Regions from separate parts of the Phreatobacter cathodiphilus genome, predicted to be linked through region 3. Evidence: predicted binding sites of a transcription regulator. Region 3 holds the regulator's gene; each other region holds the start of a gene.
The links. The regulator LexA, encoded in region 3, represses DNA repair genes until DNA is damaged. The targets are predictions, from matches to a motif close to TGTTCNNNNTGTGTTCNG.
Positions count from the first base shown of each region.

Region 1: the regulator LexA is predicted to act here: its motif matches at 2,497-2,514, upstream of C6569_RS14345 (YifB family Mg chelatase-like AAA ATPase).
Region 2: the regulator LexA is predicted to act here: its motif matches at 2,224-2,241, upstream of uvrA (excinuclease ABC subunit UvrA).

Region 1 is NZ_CP027668.1:2,981,732-2,991,336, forward strand. Features, by position in the region: gene C6569_RS14340 (PAS domain-containing hybrid sensor histidine kinase/response regulator) at 1-438, opposite strand, end outside; gene C6569_RS14345 (YifB family Mg chelatase-like AAA ATPase) at 899-2,434, opposite strand; gene C6569_RS14350 (Na+/H+ antiporter subunit G) at 2,572-2,931, opposite strand; gene C6569_RS14355 (K+/H+ antiporter subunit F) at 2,966-3,235, opposite strand; gene C6569_RS14360 (Na+/H+ antiporter subunit E) at 3,232-3,723, opposite strand; gene C6569_RS14365 (monovalent cation/H+ antiporter subunit D) at 3,723-5,633, opposite strand; gene C6569_RS14370 (Na+/H+ antiporter subunit C) at 5,645-6,019, opposite strand; gene C6569_RS14375 (monovalent cation/H+ antiporter subunit A) at 6,021-8,888, opposite strand; gene gshB (glutathione synthase) at 9,103-9,605, opposite strand, start outside.
Region 2 is NZ_CP027668.1:1,477,859-1,487,463, forward strand. Features, by position in the region: gene uvrA (excinuclease ABC subunit UvrA) at 1-2,000, opposite strand, end outside; gene ssb (single-stranded DNA-binding protein) at 2,397-2,927, shown strand; gene C6569_RS07220 (GNAT family N-acetyltransferase) at 2,945-3,493, shown strand; gene C6569_RS07225 (hypothetical protein) at 3,523-3,996, opposite strand; gene C6569_RS07230 (DUF2306 domain-containing protein) at 4,082-4,477, shown strand; gene C6569_RS07235 (MarC family protein) at 4,487-5,116, opposite strand; gene gyrA (DNA gyrase subunit A) at 5,327-8,083, shown strand; gene C6569_RS07245 (M20 family metallopeptidase) at 8,156-9,322, opposite strand; gene coaD (pantetheine-phosphate adenylyltransferase) at 9,496-9,605, shown strand, end outside.
Region 3 is NZ_CP027668.1:1,586,220-1,595,824, forward strand. Features, by position in the region: gene C6569_RS07735 (invasion associated locus B family protein) at 1-437, opposite strand, end outside; gene C6569_RS07740 (extracellular solute-binding protein) at 653-2,488, shown strand; gene C6569_RS07745 (AMP-binding protein) at 2,485-4,140, shown strand; gene C6569_RS07750 (DsbA family oxidoreductase) at 4,169-4,837, shown strand; gene moaC (cyclic pyranopterin monophosphate synthase MoaC) at 4,901-5,386, shown strand; gene C6569_RS07760 (molybdopterin molybdotransferase MoeA) at 5,390-6,592, shown strand; gene lexA (transcriptional repressor LexA) at 6,704-7,396, shown strand; gene C6569_RS07770 (ComEC/Rec2 family competence protein) at 7,403-9,605, opposite strand, start outside.

The DNA of each region.
Region 1 (9,605 bases), 1.4 Mb from region 3:
GCCGTCGAGGACGGCATGGTGACGCCATGCGATCCAGCGCCGGCCGGTGGGGGTGGCGACGAGCTCGTCGATGCTGCGCGATCCGTCGGGCTCTCGCCGCTCGTCGGAGCGGTCGACCACCAGGGGCGTGTCGCCGCGGCCGACGAGCTCCGCCGCAGGCGCGCCGACGAGGTCCCCGAAGGCGCGGTTGGCGAAGGTGATGATGCCGTCGGCGTCGCGCCGGACGATCAGGTCGCCCTGGGCGTCGATCAGGCCGCGGTGGCGCTCCTCGCTCTCGGCGAGTTCGAAGACCCGGTCCGTCAGGGTCTCGACCGTGTCCTCCAGCGCCGCCGTCTTGCGCAGCAGGGCGCGGCGGGCATGGAGCAGGTGAAACAGGGCCGCCGCGAAGGCGACGCCGAGCGCTGCCGCACCACCCGCGACGAGGGCGAAAGCATCCACGGCAAGTCTCCACGCGCCACCCGGCCAAGCCGGCACGACTCTAGGCCGACAGGGTTGACGGGGTGTTACCGCAGGCGGCGCGAGGCCGGGTGCCGCCGCGGCGCGGGAGGGGCGGGCAGGCGCGGCGCCTCAATCCCTGCGCAGTCGGCGGCCGTCGCCGCGCGGGACGGTGCGGCGATCGCGGTGGCCCCGCCGGGACCTGAGGTCAGGCGGCGGCGCGCAGGGCATCGGTGGCGCCGCGGCGGTCCGAGACGGTGCGGCGACCGCGGTGGCTCCGCAGGGACCTGAGGTCAGGCTGCGGCGCGCAGGACATCGGTGGCGCCGCGGCGGCCCGGGACGGTGCGGCGACCGCGGTGGCTCCGCGGGAACCTGAGGTCAGGCTGCGGCGCGCAGGGCATCGGTGGCGCCGCGGCGGCCCGGGACGGTGCGGCGACCGCGGTGGCTCCGCCTGGACCTGAGGTCAGGCGGCGGCGCGCAGGGCATCGGTGGCGCCGCGATAGCTGATGGCCTCCGCAAGATGGACGCGGCGGACGGCGGCGCTGGCGTCGAGATCGGCGATGGTTCGGGCGAGCTTCAGCACCCGGTGATAGCCGCGGGCCGTGAGGCGCAGCGCCTCCGCAGCGTCCCGGAGCAGCGCGAGCCCGGCGGCGTCGGGCGCAGCCACCTCGTCGAGCACGGCCGGCGGCGCATGGGCGTTCAGCCGCACCGGCAGCCCCTGGCTCTCGTAGCGGAGAGCCTGGACCCGCCGCGCCGCAGCAACCCTGAGGCCGATCTCGTTGCTGCCCTCCGCCGGCGCCGGCAGGATGAGGTCGGCGGCGGCGACGGCGGGCACCTCGATCACCATGTCCATCCGATCGATGAGAGGCCCGGAAATCTTCGCCTGGTAATCGGCCATGCAGCGCGGATTGGGCATGCGGGGGCAGGCGAATCCCGGCTCGGTGGCCTTGCCGCAGCGGCACGGATTCATCGCCGCGACGAGCTGGAACCGGGCGGGAAAACTGACGCGCTGGTTCGCCCTGGCGATGACCGCCTCGCCCGATTCGATCGGCTGGCGCAGGCCGTCGAGGACATGGGGCTGGAATTCCGGCAGTTCGTCGAGGAACAGCACCCCGTGATGGGCGAGCGACACCTCGCCCGGGCGCACCCGAAGCCCACCGCCGATCAGGGCCGCCATCGAGGCGGAATGGTGGGGATTGCGGAAGGGCCGGCGCGTCGTCAGCTGGCCGCCTTCCAGCTCCCCGGCCACCGAATGGATCATCGAGACCTCCAGCAGCTCCGCGGCCGTCAACGGCGGCAGGATGGAGGGCATGCGGCTGGCGAGCATGGACTTTCCCGAACCCGGCGGCCCGTTCATCAGCAGCGCGTGGCCTCCCGCCGCCGCGATCTCGAGCGCACGCTTGGCGCTCTCCTGACCCTTGATGTCCCGCAGGTCGGCGAGCGGCGCATCCACGGTCCGGATCCCCGGCATCGGCCGGGAGAGGACCTGCGTGCCGCGGAAATGGTTGGCGAGCTGCACAAGATTGTCCGGCGCCAGCACCTCCACGTCCTCCCCGGCCCAGGCGGCCTCGGGGCCGCAGGCGGCGGGGCAGATGATGCCGAGCCCGAGGGCGTTGGCCGCCATCGCCGCCGGCAGCACCCCCGCCACCGGCGTGATCCGGCCGTCGAGCGCGAGCTCGCCCAGCACCACGAAGCCGCCCAGTGCATCGGGCGGAATGGCACCGATGGCCGCCATCAGGCCCAGCGCGATGGGCAGGTCGAAATGCGAACCCTCCTTCGGCAGGTCCGCCGGCGCCAGATTGACGGTGATCCGCTTCCCCGGCAGCGCCAGCCCGGACGCCACCAGGGCGGAACGGACACGCTCGCGCGCCTCGCTCACCGCCTTGTCGGGCAGGCCGACGATGTTGAAGACGATCTGACCGGAGAGGACATGGACCTGCACGTCCACGGGCTTGGCCTCGATGCCCTCGAATGCCACCGTCGCGACGCGTTGCACCATGGCCCACCCCCCGCAGCCATCCTGCACGAAAGCCGCACCGGAACAATCCGGGAACATACGGATGTTCCATTTTTGTTCGCAGGCAGGCAACGTCGCGAAGCCGTCGTGCGGCACCGCTTCGGGAGCCATCGGGGCAGTCAGTCGTCCCCGCGCCGTGTATCCGCGGTCGTCGTCCCGAGGGTTGCCCAGCCGCCACTCGCCCGCACGTCCGGCAGGTGAGGCCGCAGGTCCGGGTGTCTGAGGATGTAGGCCTTGGCCACGAGATGGGCCGTGACCGGGGCGGTGATGAACAGGAACAGCGTGATCATCAGTTCGTGGAAGGAGGGCATCCCCATGGCGAAGGTGAAATAGACCATCGAGGCGATCAGGAGTGCGCCGATGCCGAGCGTCGTCGCCTTGGTCGGCGCATGCAGCCGCCGCATCATGTCCGGCAGCTTGGCGAGGCCGAAGGAGCCCACGAGCAGGAAAAAGCTGCCCGTGAGAAGGAGTGCGGTCACCAGGAGATCCACGATCCACGCCGTCATGTCGGCCTCACTCGATCACGTTGCCGCGCAGCAGGTACTTGCAGAAGGCCACCGTCGACAGGAAGCCGACCATGGCGAAGAGCAGGGCCGCCTCGAAGAAGATGGTGACCCCGAACCAGATGCCGAGCACGACGACGAGGCCGATCGCATTGATGACCATGGTGTCGAGCGCCAGCACGCGGTCGAGCGCGTGGGGGCCGACGGCGAGGCGGTAGAGGTTGAGGAGGAGGGCGAGGGAAATCGCCGCGAGGGCGATCAGACAGGCCGTCGCGATCATGCGAAAATCTCCATGAGACGTCGTTCGTAGCGCTGTTTGATGGCGGTCACCGTGGCCTCGGGATCGTCGGTCTCCAGGCAATGGACGAGGATGGCGGTGCCGTCGGCCGACAGGTCGGCGCTGACCGTGCCCGGCGTCATGGTGATGGTGCCGGCGAGAATGGTGATGGCCTCCGGATTGGTGAGGTCCAACGGAACGCGAATGAACTGCGAGCGCAGGCTGTCGCCGCGGCGAAACAGGATGAGCCAGGCGACCTGGATGTTGGAGACGACGATGTCCCACAGCACGACCAGGGCGAAGTCGACGATCCGCCAGGGCTTGCGGAACCGCGGCCGGTCCGGCCAATAGGCCTGGGTCAGCAGCGGCACGGCGAGGCCGAGGGCGAGGCCGAGAACGGCGTTTCCGAGGGAGACGCTATTGGCGAGCGCCATCCACACGCCGGTGATGACGAGCGTGAGGGCCGGCTGCGGCAGGAGGCGCGTGCCCATCAAGGCCTCCCTGCGGCGGCGGTGGCCGCGGGGCCGAGCACCGCACGCACATAGGCGCCGGTGTCGAGGGTCTGCGCCGCCGTCAGGCCCATCTCGCGCCGCACCGGGCCGGCCAGGGCGGTGAGCGCCACCGTGGCGCCGAGAAGGATCGTCAGGACCGCGACCGGCAGCGGCTGCAGCCGCGGCGGTGCCGGGACGCGTGCGCGCGCGGGTCGCTCATACGAGGCGTGCGAGGACGACGCCTGGCTCGGCATCCCCTCCCCCGTCGTGCCCTGCCCCGGCGCAACAGGCGCGGACGCGCCCTGCTTCGCCGCAGCCTCGCCGGGCGCCACCCCGGCGGGGAGTTCCGGTGCGTCGGCCGTCGAGGATACCGCGTGCGGCGCCGGTGTCGCCATCCCGGGTGTCACGGCCGCGTCGGCTGTCGAGGATGCCGCGTGCGGCGCCGGTGTCGCGATCGCGTGTGTCACGGCCGCGTCGGCTGTCGAGGATGCCGCGTGCGGCGCCGGTGTCGCGATCGCGGGTGTCACGGCCGCGTCGGCTGTCGAGGATGCCGCGTGCGGCGCGGCCGCCGGGCCCGCGGGCGCCGCGCCCCTGGCCGGCTTCCAGAACACCACGCTGCCGGCGCGGGCGAAGGCGAGGATCGCCACGAGGCTCGTCGCCAGGATCATGCCCCAGATCCAGACGGCCGCGGTGCTGCCGCGGCTCGCCTCCATGATCATCAGCTTGCCGAGGAAGCCGGAGAGCGGCGGCAGGCCGGCCATGGCGACGGCGGTGGCGAAGAACAGGCCGGCCAGCAGCGCCGGATGGGCGAGCGGCGCCGGCACCAGCCGGTCCTCCGCTGTCCCGCGCTGCGGCACGAGCATGTCGACGAGGAGGAACAGGCTCGCGCCCGCCAGCGTCGAGTGCAGGACGTAGTAGAGCCCGGCGCCGATGCCCCCGGTGTCGAACAGGCCGAAGGCGACGAGCAGCGAGCCCATCGACCAGACGACGGCGAAACAGGCGAGGCCGAGGAGGCTGCGCGCCGCCAGCATGCCGATCGCCCCCACCGCGAGGGTCGCCAGCGCCGCCGGCAGCATCCAGGGCGTGACGATGCCGGCGAGCGCCCCGGCATCGGCCCCGAAGATCAGCGTATAGACCCTCAGGATCGTGTAGGCGCCGACCTTGGTCATGATCATGAACAGGGCCGCCGAGAGGCCCGGTGCCGCCGCATAGGCGGTGGGCAGCCAGCCGTGCAGCGGCGCCACCGAGGCCTTCAGCGCGAAGACGAGGAACAGCATCACGGCGCCGACCCCGAGCAGCGCCGTGTCTCCCGCCGGCACCGCGGCCACCTTGCGCGCGAGGTCCGCCATGTTGAGCGTGCCGGTCACCGCATAGATGGTGCCGACGGCGAAGAGGAACAGCGTCGAGCCGATGAGGTTCACCGTGACATAGCGGAAGCCCGCCTTCAGCCGCCGCGCCCCGCCGCCATGCAGCATCAGCCCGTAGGAGGCGATCAGCATCACCTCGAAGAAGACGAAGAGGTTGAACACGTCGCCGGTCAGGAAGGCGCCGTTGACGCCCAGCACCTGGAACTGGAAGAGCGGATGGAAGTGCCGGCCGCGCAGGTCCCATCCGGCCGTGGCATAGACCACGATGGCCAGCGCCAGCACGGCGAAGAGCAGCACCATGGTCGCCGACAGCCGGTCGAGGATGAGCACGATGCCGTAGGGCGCCGGCCAGGCGCCGACGAGATAGGGCCGCACCGTGCCGTCCTGCGCCAGCCCATAGAGGCCGACGGCGACCGCCAGCAGGGCGGCGGCCGCGGCGATGGAGATCACCCTCTGGGCGGCGAGATTGTGGCGGCTGGCGAGGATCAGAAGCGGCGCCACCACGGCCGGCAGAACCAGGGGAACGACGATCCAGTGGGTCATGGCTGTCTGCATCACGGCCGCGCCAGGTCTGTCGTCACCGTCGCGTCCTCACCCGCGACGGCCGAGGGATCGCCCTCGACCGAATCCGAGCCGGTCTCCAGGAAGCCGCGCAGCGCCAGCACCACCACCAGAGCGGTCATGCCGAAGGAGATGACGATGGCGGTGAGCACGAGGGCCTGCGGCAGCGGATCGGCATAGCCGGCCGCCCCGCTCGCATAAATCGGCGGGCGGTTGATGGTCAGGCGGCCGGTGGCGAAGAGGAACAGGTTCACCGCATAGGAGAGGAACACGGTGCCGATGATCACCGGGAAGGTCTGGCGCCGCAGCACCAGATAGACGCCGACGGCAGTCAGAAGTCCAATGCCGGATGCGACGAGAACTTCCATGTCAGACCTCCCCCCGCGCGCCGGCCGCAGCGCCCCGCCCGGGCGCCGACAGCCTGATGTCCACCGGCCCCTCCGGCACGGGGCTGCGCTCGGCGCGCGCCTCGATGCGCGAGATCTGGGCGAGCGCCAGCAGCACCGTGCCCACCACCGCGAGGAACACGCCGGTGTCGAAGGCCATGGCGGTGGCGAGTTCCACCTCGCCGATCAGCGGAATGTGGAAATAGCCGAAGGAACTGGTCAGGAAAGGCCGGCCGAAGAGGAGCGAGCCGAGGCCCGTCAGACCGGCGATCACCACGCCGGCGCCCACCAGCGTGTGGGCGTCGAAACGCGCCCGCTGGTGGCTCCAGGCATAGCCGCTGGCCATGTATTGCATGATGTAGGCGATGGCGATCACCAGTCCGGCGATGAAGCCGCCGCCGGGCTGGTTGTGGCCCCGCAGGAAGATGAACACGCCCACCGTGAAGGCCAGCGGCAGCATGGCCCGTGTCGCCACCACCAGGATCAGCGGGTGGGCCTCGGCCGATTCCAGCCCCTGCCGCATGGCGGCGAGGCGCCGCGCCGCCGGCCCGCGCAGGGCGGTGTCGAGCAGCGCGAAGATGGCGAGCGCGGCGATCCCCAGCACGATGATCTCGCCGAAGGTGTCGAAGCCGCGGAAATCGACGAGGATGACGTTGACCACGTTGGTGCCGCCGCCGCCGGGCTTCGCCTGGGCGATGTGATAGTCGGAAATGGTGGTGAAGTCGCGCGTCAGGATGGCGAAGGCGAGCGCGGCGACGCCGGCCCCGGCCGCCACCGCGATCGCGCCGTCGCGCACCTTGCGGCGCGTCTCGGTCTCCGCCGGCGTCGTCTTGGGCAGGAGGTTGAGGGCAAGCAGCAGCAAGATGGTCGAGACCACCTCGACCGAGATCTGGGTCAGCGCCAGGTCGGGCGCCGAGAACTGGATGAAGGCGAGCGAGACGATGAGCCCGACGACGCTGGTCAGGATCAGCGTCAGCAGCCGGTTGCCGTGTTTCAGCACCACGACAACCGATGCGGCGATCAGCGCCGCCCAGGCGACGAGGGCGACGAGATGGACGGGCAGCATGGCGCGCCCGCCGGCTCCGTGCTCGCCGCGGGCGAAGGCCCAGAGGGCGACGACCAGAACCGACACCGCGACGATGGCCAGGGTCCGGGGCAAGGATTCGACATTGGCGCGGCGCGTGAACCAGCGGGACGCGAAGACCGCCGCGGCCACGACGGCGTCGAACAGCCCCTTCGCCTCCGGCCGCGGCCAGGGCGCGCGCCAGCGCGCCAGAAGCCCATGGCCGCGGAAGGCGACGAGCCCTCCGACGACCGCCGCGACGCTCATGAACAGCGCCGGCGTCAGGCCGTGCCAGAGCGACAGCGAGTAGTAGGGCAGCGGCGCCGCGCCGATGACCGCCTGGGCGGTGCGCGCCACGATCGGCCCGGCGATCAGCGCCGGCAGCAGGCCGATGGCGACGACCAGCACGACCAGCAGCGCCACCGGCAGCCACATCCCGATGCCGGGATCGTGGGGGTGGTGGGGATAGTCGTGGCGCACCGGGCCGGCGAAGGTGCCGACCGCGAGCCGCACCGAATAGGCGACCGAGACGAGCGCCGCGAGAGTGGCTCCCACCGGGACCAGCCAGCCGAGGCCGCCCAGCGGCCCGGACGCGGCCGCCTCCAGCATCATCTCCTTGGACAGGAAGCCGTTGAGCGGCGGCAGCCCGGCCATCGAGGCGGAGGCGATGCCGGCCAGCACCGCCGTCACCGGCATCAGTTTCGCGAGGCCGCCGAGTCGTCGGATGTCGCGCGTGCCGGCCTCGTGGTCGACGATGCCGGCGGCCATGAAGAGCGCCGCCTTGAAGGTCGCGTGATTGAGGATGTGGAAGACGCAGGCCACCGCCGCATAGGGGGTGCCGAAGCCGAGCAGCATCACCATCAGGCCGAGATGGCTGACGGTGGAATAGGCGAGGATGGCCTTCAGGTCGTCCTTGAACAGGGCGATCCAGGCGCCCACCAGCATGGTGACGAGGCCGACCGGGGCGACGACGGCGACCCACAATTCGGTGCCGGCGAGCACCGGCCACAGCCGCGCCAGCAGGAAGACGCCGGCCTTCACCATGGTCGCCGAGTGCAGATAGGCCGAGACCGGCGTGGGCGCCGCCATGGCGTGCGGCAGCCAGAAGTGGAAGGGGAACTGGGCCGACTTGGTGAAGGCGCCGGCGAGCACCAGGGCGAGGATCAGCGGATAGAGGGGCGAGGCCTTGATCACCTCGCCGCGCGTCAGGAGCACACTGAGCTCGTAGGAGCCGCCGACATGGCCGAGCACCAGCATGCCCGCGGTGAGGAGGAGCCCTCCCCCGCCGGTGACCACCAGCGCCATGCGGGCGCCCTGCCGGCCGGCCGCCGCATGGCTCCAGAAGCCGATCAGGAGGAAGGACGAGAGGCTCGTCAGCTCCCAGAAGATCAGCATGAGGAGAATGTTGTCGGACAGGACGATGCCGACCATCGCGCCCTGGAAGAGCAGCAGATAGGCGTAGAAGCGGCCGATCGAATCCTGCCGGCTCAGATAGTAGCGCGCATAGACGATGATCAGCGCGCCGATGGCGAGGATCATCGTGGCAAAGAACAGGCCGAGCCCGTCGGCGAAGACGCGGAAGGAGAGGCCGATCTCCGGCACCCAGGCGGTGCCGGCAAGCACCGTTTCGCCGCGATAGACCGCCGGCGCATCCACCAGCATCAGGGCGAGGCTGGTGAGCGTGACGGCGAGCGTCACGGCCATGGCCGTGTCGCGGCCGGAGCGGGCGACGAGGGGCGGCAGCAGGGCCCCGAAGAGGGGAATGAGCGGCACGAGGATGAGGTTCATCGGGCCTGCTCCGGCGGAGCCCCGGCCTTACGATCGATCTGTTCAGCCCCCATCCGGCCCGCCGCTCCCTCTCTTTCCCGATCCGCGGCCTCGCCCGGACGGGCGCGGCGCGGACGTCCGCGCGCCGGCCCCCCGGCGCATGAACGGCCTGATTGCCACAAGGGGCCCCCGGGGGTCGTTGTGGCAATTGGCTGCATGGGGCGATCCGCCGCCTTCAGCGACGCTTTTCGATCGCCTCCCAGACGGTCGCCGCGATGTCCGGTCCGCCCAGCCGGCGGATGGCGCGGATGCCCGTCGGCGCGGTCACGTTGATCTCGGTGAGATTGCCGCCGATCACGTCGATGCCGGCGAGGATGATGCCCTGTGCCTTCAAATCCGGCCCGATCGTCTCGCAGATCTCGCGCTCGCGGTCGCTGAGCTGTGTCGTCTCCGCCGCGCCGCCGCGCACCATGTTGGAGCGCAGGTCGTCCGCGGCCGGCACCCGGTTGACAGCGCCGGCGAAGACGCCGTCGACGAGGATGATGCGCTTGTCGCCGTCGCGCACGGCCGGCAGGTAATGCTGGATCACCCAGGGCTCGCGAGTCAGCGCGGCGAAGGTGTCGAGGAAGGAGCCGAAATTCTCGTCGCCCTCGCGGATGCGGAACACGCCGGCGCCGCCATGGCCGTAGAGCGGCTTCATGACGATGTCGCCCATCTCCTTGCGGAAGGCGCGGATCT
Region 2 (9,605 bases), 110 kb from region 3:
TTGCCGCCGCCGGAGACGCCGGTGATGCAGGTGAAGAGCCCCAGCGGAATGTCCACCGTGACGTTCTTCAGGTTGTTGCCGCGGGCGCCGACGATCTTCATCGAGCGGCCCTTCTGCGGCTTGCGGCGCTTGGGCAGCGGCACGCCGAGTTCGCCCGTCAGGTACTTGCCGGTGAGCGAGGCGGAATCGGCCATGATCTCCGCCGGCGTGCCCGCCGCGACGATCCGGCCGCCGTGGATACCGGCGCCGGGGCCGACATCGACCACGTGGTCGGCCTGCAGGATGGCGTCCTCGTCATGCTCGACGACGATGACCGTGTTGCCGAGGTCGCGCAGCCGCTTCAGCGTGCCGAGCAGGCGCTCGTTGTCGCGCTGGTGCAGGCCGATCGAGGGTTCGTCGAGGACGTAGAGAACGCCGGTCAGCCCCGAGCCGATCTGGCTGGCGAGACGGATGCGCTGGCTCTCGCCCCCCGAGAGGGTTCCCGAGTTGCGGCCGAGGGTGAGGTAGTCGAGGCCGACGTCGATGAGGAAGTGGAGCCGCTCGCGGATCTCCTTCAGGATGCGGACGGCGATCTCGTTCTGCTTGGCGTTGAGCTGTTCGGGCAGTGCCCCGAACCAGGCGCCCGCGCCGCGCACCGACATCTGCGAGACCTCGCCGATATGGCGGCCGCCGACCCTGACCGCGAGCGCCTCGGGCTTGAGGCGGAAGCCGGAGCAGACCTTGCAGGGCGTGTCGGAGACGTAACGGGAGATCTCCTCCCGCGCCCAGTCGCTCTCCGTCTCCTTCAGCCGCCGCTCGAGATTGCGCACCACGCCCTCGAAAGTTTTGGTCGTCTCGTAGGACCTCAGGCCGTCGTCGTAGCGGAAGGTGACGGTCTCCTCGCCGGTGCCGAAGAGGATGGCGTGCCGCGCCTTCTCCGGCAGCTTCGACCAGGGCGTGGTCAGCGAGAAGCCGTAGTGTTTCGACAGCGCGTCGAGCGTCTGGGTGTAGAAGGGGGAGGTGGATCGTGACCAGGGGCCGATCGCGCCCTTGCGCAGCGACAGGTCCTTGTCGGGAATGACGAGATCCGGGTCGATCGTCTGCTCGACTCCGAGCCCGTCGCAGGCGGGACAGGCGCCGAAGGGGTTGTTGAACGAGAACAGCCGCGGCTCGATCTCCGAAATGGTGAAGCCCGAGACCGGGCAGGCGAACTTCTCCGAGAAGAGCAGCCGCATCGGCTCGCCGCCCTCGGTCTTGGCGTCGGCGAACTCGATCACCGCGATGCCGTCGGCGAGCTTCAGCGCCGTCTCGAAGCTGTCGGCGAGGCGGGTCGCCATGTCGGGCCGCACGACGATGCGGTCGACCACCACGTCGATGTCGTGCTTCAGCTTCTTGTCGAGGGCGGGAGCGTCCGCGATCTCGTAGAAGGCGCCGTCGATCTTGACGCGCTGGAAGCCCTTCTTCTGCCAGTCGGCGAGCTCCTTGCGGTACTCGCCCTTGCGGCCCCGCACGGCGGGCGCCAGCAGGTAGAGCCTGGAGCCCTCCGGCAAGGCGAGGGTCTTGTCCACCATCTGGCTGACGGTCTGGCTCTCGATCGGCAGGCCGGTGGCCGGTGAATAGGGTACGCCGACGCGGGCCCAGAGCAGACGCATGTAGTCGTAGATCTCGGTGACCGTACCGACGGTGGACCGCGGGTTCTTCGACGTCGTCTTCTGTTCGATGGAGATGGCCGGCGACAGGCCGTCGATCTGGTCGACGTCCGGCTTCTGCATCATCTCGAGGAACTGGCGCGCATAGGCCGACAGACTCTCGACATAGCGGCGCTGGCCCTCGGCATAGATCGTGTCGAAGGCGAGCGAGGATTTGCCCGAGCCCGACAGGCCGGTGAAGACCACCAGCGAATCCCGGGGGATCGTCAGGTCGACGTTCTTGAGATTGTGCTCGCGCGCGCCCCTCACGGAAATGAAGCGGGAATCCGGTCGGCGGACGTCGTCGCGGAACTTGTCGAACAGGTCGCTCATCTCAACAGGCCTTCGGGCGCCCCGGCGGGCACGCTGCGCGGTTTCAGGCTAGGCACGGTCTCGGCAGGGACGTGGCAGCAGGATGCCGGCCGTCCCCAAGGTAGAAACGCCGGAGCACCGGCGCCAGACCTCTGCGGGACCGGATGGCAGCCGTGCGCCCGGAATCGCCCCCCGGCGAGGCCGCCGACTCCGCAGGAGTATAGAAAGCCTTGCCATGTGCGGCAAGAACAAATAAAGAACACGGACGGGGTGCGGCGCGTCCGCTCCCGCAATCTGGGGATAGTTCGCGAAAGCGGAAGGGTCTGGTCGTGACGCCCGACCGCGAACGTGGGAAGCCTCGGGCCGATGTGAGCGCAAGGCGCCCCGGGCAACGGCTGCGGGGAGGGGAGAGCGACGATGGCAGGCAGCGTCAACAAGGTCATCCTGATCGGCAATCTGGGCCGCGACCCCGAAATCCGCCGGCTGAACAACGGGGAGCAGGTCTGCAACCTGCGCCTCGCCACCACCGAGACATGGCGCGACAAGGCGTCGGGCGAGCGCAAGGAGCGCACCGAGTGGCATCAGGTGGTGATCTTCAACGAGAACCTCACGCGCGTGGCCGAGCAGTACCTGAAGAAGGGCTCCAAGGTTTATGTCGAGGGCCAGTTGCAGACCCGCAAATGGACCGACCAGTCGGGCGTCGAGAAATATTCCACCGAGGTGGTGCTGCAGCGGTTCCGCGGCGAAATGGTTCTGCTCGACAGCCGCGGCGGTGGTGGCGGCGGGGGCAGCGGCGCCGATTACGGTGACGAGAGCTTCGGCGGCTCCGGCGGCTTCGGCGGCGGCGCCATCGAGGGTCGCTCCGGCGGGGGGCGATCGGAAGCGCCGCGGCGGTCCGCTGCGCCTGCGGGCGGCCGCCCGATGGACGACGACGAAATTCCGTTCTGATCTGCGGAGCGGCCGGGATGGCCTCCCACGCCACCGGGGCGGGAGCGGTGCGCCTACGGCGGGCCGAGGCCGGTGATCTGCCCTTCGTCCTCACGACGGAGGGCATGCCGCACAACGCCCTGCGCATCAGCCGGTGGCCGCGCGAGCGTCACGAGGCCTGTCTCGCCGACCCGGACTTCGCCTATTGGCTGGCCCTGGGCGATGACGGCGCGCCGCTCGGCTATGCCATCCTGAAGGGCCTGACGGATCGCAACGGCAACGTCGCGCTCCAGCGCATCTCGGTGGCGGCGCCGGGGCAGGGGACGGGCCGCGCCTTCCTGATCGGACTCGTCGAGCTGGCCTTCACACAGACGGCCTGCCACCGCTTCTGGCTCGACGTCTTCACCGACAATCCGGTCGCCCGCGCCCTCTATGCCGGCCTCGGCCTCGTCGAGGAGGGCGTGATGCGCGAGAGCGTCGTCAGGGCCGACGGCCGTAGGGCGAGCCTCGCGGTCATGTCCATCCTCCGCCCGGAATGGCAGGCGCGTCAGGCCGGCTGCCAGGCTTCGGCAGGGCGGCCCGAATAGCCCTCTCGACAAGCCGGCCCTGAAACGCCTCAGGCCATCGCGGGAGCGATGATGGTCCGCAGCGCCCGTCCGCCGAACAGGCCGGCGGCGAGGCCGGTGACCGCAGCGAAGGCGACGACATACACGAGGCCCGACACCGCCGCGGGCGCGACCGCCGTCATGGCGCCGTGGACGAACTTGGCGCTGAACAGTGTCATCATCCCTGCCAGGGTGAGGCTCTCGCCGGCGAGCCGCACCCGTCCGCCCCCTTTGGCGAGGATCCAGCGCCCCTGCAGGCGATAGCCCGCCGCCGCTCCCGCGGCATAGGCGAGGGCGTGGGCGCCGAGGGCAAAGCCCGCATGGGGAAGGGCGACCAGCGTCGGGACGGTGACGAGCCCGACCGCGGGCAGCAGGAAGACGACGGCCATGGGCAGGCTGCGCTCCTGTCGCGACTTCAGGCCGAGCAGGACGAGGGCGGCGAAGAGCGGCCAGACCCAGAGCGGGACGGCGGTGAGGATCGGCATGGGATTTCCTTTCGTGGTGATGTGAAGGCGATTGACATACTCCGGATAAAATGTAAATGACATTTGCATAACGTCGGAGAGACCCATGACCCTCGAACCACTGCTCGGTGCGCCTCTCGCCATCCAGCTTCACGCCGTCGCCGCCCTTTCGCTGATCCCGCTAACGGTCGTCCAACTGGGGCGCCGCAAGAGTGGCGCTTGGCATCGGCGCATCGGCTGGGTCTGGGTGGTGATGATGACCTTCACCGCCGTGTCCTCGTTCTGGATTCACGGGAACAAGACGATCGGTCCCTTCAGCACCATCCACCTCCTGTCGGTGGCGACGCTCGTGACCCTCGCCTATGCGATTGTCGCGCGCCGGTCCGGCCACATGCGCGGCCATCGCCTGGGCATGCTGGGCGTGGCGGCAGGATGGGCCGGGGCAGGGCTCTTCACCCTGCTGCCCTACCGCATCATGGGACAGGTGGTCTTCGGCGGCTGAGCGTCTCCCTCAGGCCCTCAGCGCCGCCCTGACGCCGTCCATCACGAACTGCACCGCCAGGGCCGCGAGGATGATGCCGAGAAGGCGCGACACCACCGCGTTGCCGAGCGTGCCGAGCAGCGCGTTGACCGCCTCCGCCATGCTGAGGCAGGCCCAGGAGACCAGAACGACAACGGCCAGCACGGCGATCAGCGCCGCCATGGTCGCCGGACTGCCAGAGGCCTGACCGGCCAGGAGCAGCGTGGCGGTGATGGCGCCCGGCCCCGCCAGCAGCGGAATCGCCATCGGGAATGCGGCGACGTTGACGATATGCTCCTTGTCGATGGCCTCGCGCGCCGTCTCGCTCTTGCGGCCCGCGCGCAGGCCGAAGACCATTTCGAAGGCGATCCAGAACACCAGCAGGCCGCCGGCGATGCGGAAGGCCGGCAGGGAAATGCCGAGCTTGCGCAGCAGCCAGTCGCCGAAGAAGGCGCAGGCCGAGAGGATCAGGAAGGCGATGAGACAGGCGCGCCAGGCCACCTGGCGCCGCTGCGCCGCCGAGAAGCCCTGGGTGACCGCCAGGAAGATCGGCACGAGGGCGAAGGGCTCGACGATCACGAACATCGTGACGAGCGCGCTGGTGAGGAATTCGACGGTCATCGGCGCTCCGTTTCGCTGTTCCCGGGCGGGGATTGTGGGCGTTTGTGTCCCGCGCCGTCCACAACCCTGAAACCACCTCCAGCAACCGATTGAAAAGGCGAGACAATTCCGCGCGGTAAAAGCGCGTTTGGGGTTGGAGATCGGAGCCGGAATCGGCTAGAAGAGGCCGTCCAGCGGGTGCCTCGCGCCCGCCCCACCGGAAGTGTTCTCTTGGCAGACGACGACGACAAGACGCCGGCGGGCGCGACGCCCTCCGACCCGACCGAAATTCGCCCGATCTCGATCACCGACGAGATGCGGCGGTCCTATCTCGACTATGCGATGAGCGTCATCGTCAGCCGCGCCCTGCCGGACGCGCGCGACGGCCTGAAGCCGGTTCACCGGCGCATCCTCTATTCGATGCACGAGAACGGCTACGAGTGGAACAAGCCCTACCGCAAGTCGGCCCGCGTCGTCGGCGACGTCATCGGTAAATACCATCCCCACGGCGACCAGTCGGTCTACGACGCCCTGGTGCGCATGGCGCAGGACTTCTCCATGCGCGTCGAGCTGATCGACGGACAGGGCAATTTCGGCTCGGTCGACGGCGATCCGCCGGCGGCCATGCGCTACACCGAGGTGCGGCTCGAGAAGATCGCCGACCAGCTCGTCTCCGACCTCGACAAGCAGACCGTCGACTTCCAGGACAACTACGACAATTCCGAGCGGGAGCCGAAGGTGCTCCCCGCCAAGTTCCCGAACCTGCTGGTCAACGGCGGCGGCGGCATCGCCGTCGGCATGGCGACCAACATCCCGCCGCACAATCTCGGCGAGGTCATCGACGCCTGCATCGCCACCATCGAGCGGCCGGACATCGAGGTCGAGGAGCTGATGGACTACGTTCCGGGGCCGGATTTTCCGACCGCCGGCATCATCCTCGGCCGCACCGGCATCCGCCAGGCCTACCTGACCGGCCGCGGCTCGGTGGTCATGCGCGCCCGCACCTCCATGGAGACGGTGCGCCGCGAGCGCGAGGCGATCATCGTCACCGAGATCCCCTACCAGGTAAACAAGGCGCAGATGCTGGAGCGCCTGGCCGAGCTGGTGCGCGAGAAGCGCGTCGAGGGCATCGCCGAATTCCGCGACGAGAGCGACCGCGAGGGCATGCGCATCGTCATCGAGCTGAAGCGCGACGCCGTGGCCGACGTCGTGCTCAACCGGCTCTTCCGCTTCACCGCCCTGCAGCAGAGCTTCGGCTGCAACTTCGTCGCACTGAACGGCGGCCGTCCCGAGGTGATGAACCTCAAGGACCTCATCGTCACCTTCATCGCCTTCCGCGAGGAGGTCGTCTCCCGTCGCACCAAGTTCCTGCTCGGCAAGGCGCGCGACCGCGCCCATGTGCTGTGCGGCCTCGCCATCGCGGTGGCCAATATCGACGAGATGATCCGCATCATCCGCACCTCGGCCGACCCCGCATCCGCCCGCGAGGCGCTGATGGGCCGCGACTGGGACGCGCACGACATCGCCCCGCTGATCCGGCTCGTCGACGATCCGCGCCACCCGCTCAACGAGGACGGCACCTACCGCCTCTCCGAGACCCAGGCGCGCGCCATCCTCGACCTGCCGCTGCGCCGCCTCACGGCCCTCGGCCGCGACGAGATCGGCGACGAGCTGAAGACCCTGTCCGAGGAGATCCTCGACTATCTCGACATCCTGCGCTCGCGCGCCCGCATCATGCAGATCATCACCGACGAGCTGAAGGCGGTGCGGGACGAGTTCGCCACCCCGCGCAAGACCGAGATCGTCGACGGCGTCGGCGAGTTCGAGGACGAGGACCTCATCGCCCGCGAGGACATGGTGGTCACCGTGTCCCATGCCGGCTACGTCAAGCGCGTGCCGCTCTCGACCTACCGGGCCCAGCGCCGCGGCGGCAAGGGCCGCTCCGGCATGCAGACGAAGGACGAGGATTTCGTCACCCGCCTATTCGTCGCCAACACCCACACGCCGATCCTGTTCTTCTCCTCAAAGGGACAGGTCTACAAGATGAAGGTCTGGCGCCTGCCGCTCGCGGCGCCCCAGGCCCGCGGCAAGGCCTTCGTCAACATCCTCCCCCTCGACCAGGACGAGCGCATCACCACCATCCTGCCGCTGCCCGAGGACGAGACGACCTGGGGCGAGCTCGACGCCATGTTCGCCACCACCCGCGGCACGGTCCGGCGCAACAAGCTGTCGGATTTCGTCCAGGTGAACCGCGGCGGCAAGATCGCCATGAAGCTCGACGAGGGCGAGGGCATCGTCGGTGTCGGCGTCTGCACCGAGGCCGACGACGTGCTGCTCACCACCGCGCAGGGCCAGTGCATCCGCTTCGCCGTGCCGGAGGTGCGCGTCTTCAAGGGCCGCGATTCCATGGGCGTGCGCGGCATTTCCCTGGCCGAGGACGACCGCATCATCTCCATGGCCATCCTGCGCCATTTCGACGCGACCTCCGAGGAGCGCTCGGCCTACTTGAAGATGCGCCGCGCCATCGCCGGCGAGGCGGCGGCCGGCGAGGACCAGGGCGAGGACGAGGAGACCAACGGCTCCGGCGAACTCGCCTCGGAGCGCTACGCCGAAATGTCGGCGGCCGAGCAGGTGGTGCTCACCATCTCCGAGAACGGCTACGGCAAGCGCACCTCGTCCTTCGAGTACCGCATCACCGGCCGCGGCGGCAAAGGCATCGTCGCCATGGCGGTGAACGAGCGCAACGGGCGCCTGGTCGCCTCCTTCCCCGTGGAGGACCGCGATCAGATCATGCTGGTGACCGACGGCGGGCAGCTCATCCGCTGCCCGGTGGCCGGCATCCGGGTCGCCGGCCGCGGCACCCAGGGCGTGATCGTCTTCGACACCGACGAGACCGAAAAGGTCGTCTCGGTCGAGCACATCTCCGACGAGGGCGAGGAGGAGGGCGACCTTCCCGAGACCGAGGGCGGCGAGGCCGCGGAGAGCTGAGGCCCGGTCCGAGGACCTGTGAGGATTTCGATCGCCCGGCCCCGTGCCGGGCGATTGTTTTTGCGCGAGCTGTCAGTCCACCTGCGTCCTGAGGATGGCTAGGGCCAGCGCCTGGGCGCGCGGCACGATGCTGTCGATCTCCAGATATTCCTCCACCGTATGGGCATTGCCGCCGACCGGGCCGACGCCGCAGATGGTCGGCGTGCCGACGCTCGCGGTGAAACCGGAATCGGCGCAGCCGCCGGAGAACTCGCCGTCGAGCGTGGCGAGGCCCGCATCGCGCGCGGCGGACTGATAGGCGGTGAAGATGGCCTTGGCCTCCGGCGTCTGAACCACCGGCAGGAACTCGCCCTTGATCTCCAGCTTGGCGGTCGTGCCGGCCACCGTCGGTGTGTCGATGATCCGCTGGATCGCGGCGAGGGTGCGTGCCCGGTCGGCCGGGTCGATGTAGCGCAGGTCGATCTGGCCCTCGGCATGAGGCGCCGTCGTGTTGACGGACTGGCCGCCCGAGACGAGACCGACGTTGAGGGTGATGCCCTTAGCGAGATCGGTCAGCGCGTGAATCTGGACGATCTTGTGAGCAAGCTCGCCGATGGCACTGACGCCGCTGGTGAAATTGCCTCCGGAATGAGCCGCCTTGCCGTAGACGTCGAAGCGCATGAAGACGCCGCCCTTGCGACCCGTCGTGACGTTGCCCGAGGGGCGCCCGGGCTCGGAATTATACACCGCGCGGGCGGCGCGGCCCTCCCGCTCGATGATCGGCCGCGACGAGGGCGAGGCGATTTCCTCGTCGGAGGTGATGAGAACGCGGATCGGGCAGGGCATGCCGCCGAGCGCCTTGAAGGCGGCGGCGACGAAGACGTTCATCACGAGGCCGGCCTTCATGTCGGCGACGCCGGGACCATAGGCGCGGCCGCCTTCGATGCTGAAGGGGCGCCTTGACACTTCGCCTTTAGGAAAGACCGTATCCCTATGGCCCATCAGCAGAACCGGCTTCTCGTTTGAACCGGGTTCGGCGACCAGCGCATGGATCGCGTCGCCATAGAGGTCGTGGTGCTCGCGCCAGGCGGAGATGCCGTGTTCCTCGAAGAAGCGCTCGAAGCGCGCGCCCACGGCGTCGACGCCCGCCTTGTCGTAGGAGCCTGAATCGATATCCACGACCTCGCGCAGCAGGTCGACCATGGCCTCCTTATGCGCGGCGAGCCACTCGGTGATGCGGGTTTCGGTTGGTGTGGTCATGGGATCCTCGGGACATGCGGCAGGGCCGGTTGGGGGCATTCTTCCCGCGGGCCGCCGTGCGAGGCAACCGATCCTCCGCACGCGGCCCATGACGGCCGGCGCGCGGGGCGCCTTCCCTTGCGCCCGCTCCCCGGCTTCGCTAAGCCTCCCTCGTCCTGTCGCGGCGGAGGCCCATGACGAAACGCATCGCCCTCTACACGGGTTCGTTCGATCCGGTCACCAACGGCCATCTCGACGTCATCCGCCATGCCTGCCGTCTGGCTGATGAGCTGGTGGTGGGCGT
Region 3 (9,605 bases):
ATGGCCTGCGGCTGCGCCTGGCCCTGGCCCTCGAGCACGACGCGGATGCCCGGCTGGAGCGACATGCCGACCGGCACGGCGATGATCAGGCGCGGCTTCTCGCCCTCGAGGTCGCGGATCTGCACGGAGGCGAGCATCTGGCCGTTCTCGGCGCGGGTCTCCTGCACGACCATGCAGAGCTTCTTCGTCGTCGGCGGCGTGCGCTCGTCGGTCGGAACCTGGTCGCAGAGCTTCACCCAGGGAGTCTGGATGGCGGCGAGATTGTCCTGGGCGCCAGCGGCCGGGGCGGCGGGCTGAGCCGGGGCGGCCTGAGCGGGAGCAGGCTGGGCCGGACGCTGCGCCGGGCGCTGCTGGGCCTGCGCCAGGGCGAAAGCGGGCACCAGCGCGAGAGCGAGGCCTGCTCCGACGCGAGCCGCGGCTTTGGCGGAGAACGACATGAAAGGTCCTTTCGATCGTGTCCGAAGCGCAGGCAGGGAGCCTGGGCGGGCCGGACCTTAATGGGTCGGATTCGGACGCGCTATGTCGCTGTCGAACGTGGCGACACGGTGGCGCGGTCCCTCGTCGCGCTCAATAGCGGCTCGCCGTCCCGTTGAAAAGCCGGAATCACCCTGCCTCATGCTAGGGATCGAGCCGGACCAACCCACCGGATTCCATGCTGCATCGCAACCTGCCCGTCCTCTTCGCCATGGCCCTGCTGGCCTGCCTCGGAACGGCCCCCGCCGTGGCCGAGATGCCGCGCGCGCCGCTGCGCCACGCCCTCGCCATGCACGGTGAGCCGGCGGGCCCGCCCGACCTCGCCCACCGGCGCTACGTCAACCCCGACGCGCCGAAGGGCGGGCGCATCGTCCTCGGCGTGCAGGGCACGTTCGACACGCTCAACCCTTTCGTCGTGCGCGGCCTGCCCGTGCCGGGCGCGCGCCAGTACCTCTGGGAGACGCTGCTGGCGCGCTCCTACGACGAGCCCTTCACCCTCTATCCGCAGATCGCGGCGGCTCTCGAACTGCCCGAGGACCGCTCCTGGATCATCTTCCACGTCGATCCGCGCGCCCGCTTCTCCGACGGCCGGCCGGTGACTGCCGCCGACGTGCGCTTCTCCTTCGAACTGCTGAAGGAGCGCGGCCGGCCGAACCATCGCAGCTATTACGCGAAGGTGAAGAGCGTCGCGCTCCTCGACGAGCGGACGATCCGCTTCGACCTCGCCGGCGCCAACGACCGCGAATTGCCGCTGATCCTCGGCCTCATGCCGATCCTCCCCGCCCATGCCACCGATCCCGCCACCTTCGAGGAGACGACGCTCGAGCCGCCTGTGGGCTCAGGGCCCTATGTGATCGGCGAGGTTCGGGCCGGCGAGAGCCTCAGCCTCCGGCGCGACCCGAACTGGTGGGGGCGCGACCTTCCCATCAACCGCGGTCTCTTCAACTTCGACGAGATCCGCTTCGACTTCTATCGCGACGGCAACACGCTGTTCGAGGCCTTCAAGAAGGGCCTGGTCGACAGCCGGGTCGAGACCGATCCCGGCCGCTGGGCCTCGGGCTATGATTTTCCCGCCATGCGCGAGGGCCGGATCGTCCGCGCGACGCTGCGGCCCGGTACCCCGAAGGGCATCCGCGGCCTGACCATGAACACGCGGCGGCCGCCGTTCGAGGACGTCCGCGTCCGCGAGGCGCTGGGCCTCCTCTTCGACTTCGAGTGGACCAACCGCGCCCTCTATGCCGGCGGTTTCGAGCGGACGCAGTCGCTGTTCGAGGGCTCGGAACTCTCCGCCCGCGGCCGGTCCGCGGCGGAGGACGAGCGCCGCCTGCTCGCCGCGACGGGGGCCAGCGTGCGGACCGACATCCTCGACGGTACCTATCAGGTGCCGGTCTCCGACGGCTCGGGCAGCGATCGCAGCAGGCTGCGCCAGGCCATCGCCCTCTTCGCCGCAGCCGGCTGGCGGCTGGAGAACGGCGCCATGCGCCATGCCGCGAGCGGAAAGCCCTTCACCTTCGAATTCCTCGTCGCCACCCGCGACCAGGAGCGCCTCGCCCTCACCTACCAGCGTTTCCTCCAGCGCGCCGGCATCCGCATGGCGGTCCGCAACGTGGACGCGGTGCAGTACGACCGCCGGCTGCGCGACTACGACTTCGACATGGTCGACTACCGCTGGTGGAACACCTCGCTCTCCCCCGGCAACGAACAGGCCTTCTACTGGGGCGTCGCCGCCGGCCGCTCGCCCGGCAGTCGCAACCTGCCCGGCATCGCCGACCCCGCCGTCGACCGGCTGGTGGAGGCCATCGTCGAGGCGCGCCGGCGCGAGGATCTCGTCACCGCCGCCCGGGCCCTCGACCGCGTCATCACCTCCGGCTTCTACTGGGTTCCGCTGTTCCACCAGCCGTCCCAGTGGATCGCCCGTTGGAATCATATCGGCATGCCTGCCGAATCATCCGTTTTCGGCTATCTCGTTGAGACGTGGTGGCGTCGTGACGCCGGTGGGGCAGACGAACAGTGATTCTCGGGCGTGGCAGGAAGGGGACGGCCTCGGGCCTGGCGGGCCGCGCGACGCTCGACTCGCTGTTGCGCCGCGCCGCCGAGATCCGTCCCGCCGCGCGGGCGCTCACCGACGCGCCGAACCGCCCCCACCTCATCGGCGGCGAGCCGCGCCAGCTCTCCTGGGCCGAGCTCGACGGTCTGGTCGACGCCCTCGCCGGCCGCCTCAGGGACATGGGCCTGCCGACCGACGCCGTGGTCGCGACCCAGTTCGCACTGTCGAGCGACGCCGTCATCACCCTCCTCGCCCTCATGCGCGCCGGCCTCGTCGCCGCGCCCATCCCGCTCGGCTGGGGACGGCGCGAAACCACCGCCCATCTCCAGCGCATCGGCGCCCGCGCCATCCTGACGGCAGGTCGCGCCGGTCCGGTCGACTGCGCCGACATGATGCGTTTCGCCGCGGCGGAAACCTTCTCCGTGCGCTTCGTCCTCTCGCTCGGCGGTCCCTCGCTCGACGGCGTCATCCCGCTCGACGACGTGCTGGCCCATCCCGCCGCGGCCGAACGGGTGGAGATCGCCCGTCCCGACAATCCCGCCGACCACGTCGCGGTGGTGACCCCCGACGCGGTGGCCGAGGGCCATATCGCCGTCGCCCGCAGTCACAACGAGCTGATAGCCGGCGGCCTCGCCGCCTTCATGGCCGGCGTTCCCGACGAACACTCCGTCTTCGCCGCCACACTCGCCCCCGACTGTTTCGCCGGGCTCGCCCTGCAGATCGTGCCCTGGCTGATGTCGGGAGGCACCCTCGTCGCCCATCCGCCGCTCGCCCTGCGCATCGTCCTCGACCGGCTCGCGCCCGACGGCGCCACCCACGCCGTTCTGCCGGCTGCCGCGGCCGCCGCGATCGTCTCCGCCCCGCTCGCCCAGCGTCCGTCTCTGCGCCACCTCGCCCTGTTCTCCCGCCGGCCCGTCGAGGCCGAAGCCTTCGCCGAAGCGATCGCCGAGGGCCTCGCCGTCGACGTCTTCCTCGGCATCGGCGAGACGGCGGTGGCCCGCGCCCTGAAGGACGGCGCCGGCGCGATCATGCTCGGCCCCGACACCCACACCTCCGGCAGCGGCCAGTCGCCGGTGCTGGTCGAATCCCGCGTCGGCCCCGAGGGGCGGCTGGAGCTGCGCGGCGCCATGGTGCCCCGCGCCGCCTTTCCGCCCGGTGCGGAGAACGGGGTTCCGCCCTATTGGTCCGTGGACGAGGGCGGCTTCCGCGACACCGGCCTTCCCGCCGCCGCCGACAAGGCGCGCAAGAGTCTCTCCATCGGTTCGCGCGAGCCGGGCGTCGTCTCGATCGGCGGACGCCGCTTCGCCGAGGCCGCCCTGCGCGCCGCCTATGTCGAGGCCGGCCGCGAGATCGCGCCGGTGATCCGGCCCGACCCGCTGCTCGGCGACCGGGTCTCCGGCGTCGTCGGCGACGGCCGCGCGATCGCCGGCCTCGCCGGCCGCCTGATCGAGACCGGCGTTACCCCCCTCGCCATCCCCGGCGGCACGCGCCAGGCGGGTCAGCTTCCCTTCGAGGACACCCGCCCGCGCGAGCCCGAAGCCATCCTCGACCCGCTGGGGGACGCCCATTCCGCCCTCGCACAACTGCTGAGCGTGGCGCGCGCGGCCGCGGGGTATTAAGTCTGGGCTTTGCCCCAGGGAGCCCGCCATGGCCGACACCCCGTTCCCGACGCCGCAGACGCTGACGATCGACGTCGTTTCCGACGTCGTCTGTCCCTGGTGTTTCGTCGGCAAGCGCCGGCTGGAAAAGGCGCTGGCCCTGACGCCGGACATCGCCACCGAGATCCGCTGGCGGCCCTATCAGCTCGCCCCCGAGCTCCCGCCCGAGGGCAAGCCGCGGCGCCAGTACATGCTGGACAAGTTCGGCGATCCCGACCGCGTTCGCCAGATCCACGAACGCCTGACCGGCATCGGTGCCGAGGAGGGGATCGCCTTCGACTTCGACCGCATCGAGGTCGCTCCCAACACCCTGAACGCCCATCGCCTGATCCTCTGGGCCCGCTCGCCGGACATCCAGAGCCGCGTGGTGGAGGCGCTGTTCACCGCCTTCTTCGTCGAGGGCCGCAACCTCGCCGACGACGACGAACTCATCGCGATCGGCGAGGCCTGCGGTCTCGACGGGACCCTGCTCGCCGAACTCTTTCCCACCGACGCCGACGTCGAGCGCACCCGGCGCGAATATGCCTCGGCCCAGCGGATCGGCGTGACCGGCGTGCCCTTCTTCATCGTCGCGGGGCGCTATGGAATCGCCGGCGCGGAGGCTCCCGAGACGATCGCCGGCGCCATCCGCCAGGCCGCCTCCGAGACGGTGGCCTGACCGCCGGCCGCCCCTGCGGGCGCGGTCGTTGCAGAGCCGCCGCGAAGGCGCTAGGTCGGTTCCATGGCACAGTCATCCAGCCTCACCCATCTCGACGCCAGCGGCGCGGCCAACATGGTCGACGTCTCGGCGAAGCCGGCGACGGAACGCACCGCAGTGGCGGTGGGCCGGGTGGTGATGAAACCCGAGACCCTCGCCATCGTGCGCGCCGGCGACGCCAAGAAGGGCGACGTGCTGGGCACCGCCCGCCTGGCCGGGATCATGGCGGCCAAGCGCACCCATGAGCTCATCCCGCTCTGCCACCCGCTGCTGCTGACCAAGGTGGCCGTGGACTTGACCCCCGACGACGGCCTTCCCGGCGTCCGGGTGAGCGCCACCGTGAAGGTGTCGGGGCAGACTGGCGTCGAGATGGAGGCGCTCACCGCGGTCTCGGTGGCCTGCCTGACGGTCTACGACATGGTCAAGGCGGTCGACCGCGGCATGCGGATCGAGGCGATCCACCTCGTCGAGAAAACCGGCGGCGCCTCCGGCCCCTACAGGGCCCCGTGAGCCATGGCGGGGCTGCTACCCGTCGATGAGGCGCTGGCCCGGGTCCTGGCGGGCGCCGAACCCCTCCCTGAAGAATGGATCGCCGTCGGCGACTGCGACGGCCGCGTTCTGACGCGCGACCTCGTCGCCGGCCGCAGCCAGCCGCCCGAGGACGTCTCCTCCATGGACGGCTACGCGGTGCGCGCCGCGGACCTTCCCGGTCGCCTCGCCGTCATCGGCGAATCGGCGGCCGGCCGGGGCTTTGCGGGACAGATGGCGGCGGGCGAGGCCGTCCGAATCTTCACCGGCGCCGGCGTGCCCGTCGGTGCCGATGCCGTGGTGATGCAGGAGGATGCGGCACGAGAGGGCGACCGTGTCCTGATCGCCGGCACCGCCCGGCCCGGCCAGTTCATCCGCCGCCGCGGGCTCGACTTCACCGAGGGACTGACCGGCCTTGCCGCCGGCACGCTCATGAATCCGCGGCGCCTCGCGCTCGCCGCCGCCATGAACCACGCCATCGTGCCCGTGCACGGCCGTCCGCGCGTCGCCATCCTGTCGACCGGCGACGAACTGGTGGAGCCGGGAACGGTGCCGGGTCCTGGCCAGATCGTCTCGTCCAACGCCCTCGCCATCGCCGCCGTCGTCCGCCGGGCCGGCGGCGAGCCGACCCTGCTCGGCATTTCCCCCGACCGCCTCGACGCCACGCTCGAGCGCGTGCGCTTCGCCCGGCAGAGCGGTCACCACGTGCTCGTCACCTCCGGCGGCGCCTCGGTGGGCGAATACGACCTGATGCGTGACGTGATCGCCGCGGAAGGCGCCGAACCCGGCTTCTGGAAGATCGCCATGCGCCCCGGCAAGCCGCTGATGATGGCCGATCTCGGAGCCATGCGGCTGCTCGGCCTGCCGGGAAACCCGGTCGCCTCCTTCGTCTGTTCCATGCTCTTCCTGCGGCCGCTCCTGCTGCGCCTCGCCGGCCGCGGCGATTCGGCCGAGGAGCCCGAAGAGGCCGTCCTCGGTGCCGACGTCCCGGCGAACGACCTGAGGGCCGACCACCTCAGGGCGAGCCTCGCGCAGCGCGACGGGCGGCTGGTCGCCACCCCCTTCCCCGTCCAGGATTCCTCCATGATCCGGGTGCTGGCCGAGGCCGAGGCGCTGATCCTGAGGGCGCCGCATGCGCCGGCCGTCGCCGCCGGCTCCCCCTGCCGGATCCTGCGGCTCGATCGCTAGGCGGCGCCTTTACCGGATCTCAACGGTTGCGGAACACATAAAGAACAGATAGTGATTGTTCATGATCTGTTCGGTTGAGTCGGCCGACGGCACTGCAGGGGACGGGAACCGATGCTGACGCGCAAGCAACATGAACTTCTCCGCTTCATCCAGGAGCGGCTGAAGGAAAGCGGCGTGCCCCCCTCCTTCGACGAGATGAAGGAGGCGCTGGACCTCAAGTCGAAATCCGGCATCCACCGGCTGATCACGGCGCTGGAGGAGCGTGGGTTCATTCGCCGGCTACCGAATCGGGCCCGCGCCCTCGAGGTGATTCGCCAGCCGGAGCAGTCCGCTGGTCCGGCCCGCGGCAAGTTCTCCCCGAGCGTCATCGAGGGCTCCCTCGGCCGCGTCCGGCCGCCGGCTCAGGACGACGACGTGGCCATGCCCGTCGCCGTGCCGCTGATGGGCCGCATCGCCGCGGGCGTGCCGCGGGAAGCCATCGAACAGCGTATGTCCACGGTGTCGGTCCCGCCGGAAATGCTGGCGCGCGGCGAGCACTATGCCCTTGAGGTGCGTGGTGATTCGATGATCGAGGCCGGCATCCTGGAGGGCGATCTGGCGCTCATCCGCAAGGGCGACAGCGCCGAGACCGGCGACATCGTCGTCGCCCTGATCGACGACGAGGAGGCGACGCTGAAGCGGCTGCGCAAGCGCGGCACCTCCATCGCGCTGGAGGCCGCCAACCCCGCTTACGAGACCCGCGTCCTCGGGCCTGACCGGGTGCAGATCCAGGGCAAGCTGGTGGGCCTCATCCGCCGCTACTGAGCCCTTTTACTGAGCCGGCTCCACATCATCCTCGATCTCGTCCGTTGCCGACGCCTTCTGCGTCGCGGGCGGAGTGCGCGCCGGGGCCCTGACGAGCACCGGGGTGGTTCCGGGCGGACGCGGCCGGAACCACGGCCTGTCGGTGCCGTCCGGCCGGGCCGCCTCGACGCGCAAGGCCCCGGCGTTCTCGTGGAGGCGCACGGCCCCGGTGCGGGCGATGGCGCGCAGGTCGACGATCACCGCCGCGCAGGCCTCCGGCGGATCGTGCCGCGTGACGACGATGCGCGCCTCGCGGCAATCGTCGGCGAGCGCGTCCGGGTGGCGCGGCACGGCGATCCGCCCTCCCCCCGCCAGCGGCATGGCACAGCCGAGCGGATCGCAGCGAACGCCCTGCTGCAGGCTCTCGTCCACCGCGCTGCGGCCGTCCGCCTCGGCGGTGAGCCATCGCTGGACGGCGAAGCGGTTGCCGCGGGCGGAAACGACCCGTAACCGCCCGTCCGGCGCACGGGCGGCGACCGTCGCCCCCTCGGCGTCGACCAGGATCAGCGGACGCTGCCCCGCCGGGGCGAGGGCGAGGCCCAGCGCGACGAACGGCAGGCCGAGCCAGCGCAGCGGCGTCGACAGCAAGGCGACCACGATGAAGCCCGCCGACAGGACCAGCAGCCCGGACGGCGCCAGCGACGGCACGATGACGCGGCCGCCGGGCCAGGACGCCACCCATTCCCCCGAGCGGACGAAGAGGTCGATGCCGAGCCCGGCCAGGGCCCAGACCGGCCGGTCCCAGCCGAAGGGCCAGAGCAGCAGCGCGAGGATCTGCAGCGGCATGACGAAGAACTCGATGATCGGCGCGCCGATGAGGTTGCCCGCCACGCCGTAGAGATGGACCGTGTTGAAGTGGAAGGCCGCATAGGGCGTGGTCGCCAGCGATGCGACGAAGGAGCTCGCGGCGAGGCCGATGATGCCGTTGGTGACGATGAGCAGAGACCGCCCCCATCCCGCCGGATCGCCCGAATGGCGCTCGGCCCAGGGCCGCAGGGTGACATAGCCGGAGACGAGGGCGAGCGTCGCGGCGAAGGACATCTGGAAGCTCGGCCCCAGCAGGCTTTCCGGCGCGATGGCGAGGACCGCGAGGGCGGCCAGCGCCAGGGTGCGCAGTGTCAGCGCCCCGCGGTCCAGGGCGACGCCCACCAGCACCACCGCGATCATGATCCAGGAGCGCTGGGTCGCCACCTCCGCTCCCGAGATCACCAGATAGGCCGTGGCGACGGCGAGCGCCGCCAGCGCCGCCCAGGCCTTGACGTGGCGCCTCAGCGTCAGCGCCGGGACGAGGGCCAGCCCGCCGCGGACGAGGGCGAAGACCAGCGCCGCCACCAGCGCCATGTGGAAGCCGGATATCGACAGGATGTGGTAGGTGCCGGCCGCCCGCATGGCCTCGTTGATGCCCTCGGGAATGCCGTCGCGCCGGCCGGTCACGAGGGCGTCGGCGATGGCGCCGGACGTCCCGGGTATGGCGGCGCGGATACGCTCGCTGATGGCGCTGCGCATCCGCTCGTGAGCGGCCCGCAGCCGCACGCCGAGCGGCTGCTCGGAGGTCAGTGTCGCCGCCGTCACGGGGCCGACCACGAAACCGCTCGCGCCGAGACCCATGAAATAGGCGTCGCGGCCGAAATCATACTGGCCCGGAGCCGCGGGATCGGCTGGCGGCCTGAGCCGCGCCGTCAGCGCCACCGGCTGGCCCGGCACCGCCGTGGTGCGGGTGCGGCTGGTGACGCGGATGCGCTGGGGGCTCCGCTCCGGCGCCGGGCTGACGGTGACGACCCGCAGCGTCAGCCGGTCGCCGGCCTCGCGCCGCTCCACCCCCTCCACCCAGGCCTCGATGCGCAGCAACCCGGTTTCCGCGGCGAGCACGGGATGGGCCATCAGGCGCGTCTTCACCGTTCCCGCCGCAAAGCCCCAGACGACGGCGGCGAGCCCCGTCGCGACGAGGAAGGCGCGGTAGCGATGGCGCAGCCGCATCGCCAGGAGCGCGAGAGCCGCGGCGAGCCCGAGCGGCGCCGCCAGCGACGGTTCCTCGGGCGCCGCGAAATAGAGGAGGATGCCGGTGCCCATCGCGACCGGCAGCATCAGGAAGGCCCGCCCCCGCTCCAGTTCGAGCGCGCCCCAGGCGAGGAGCCGTGCGCGCCAGGCCTCCGCGAAGGGCGCGACGGCG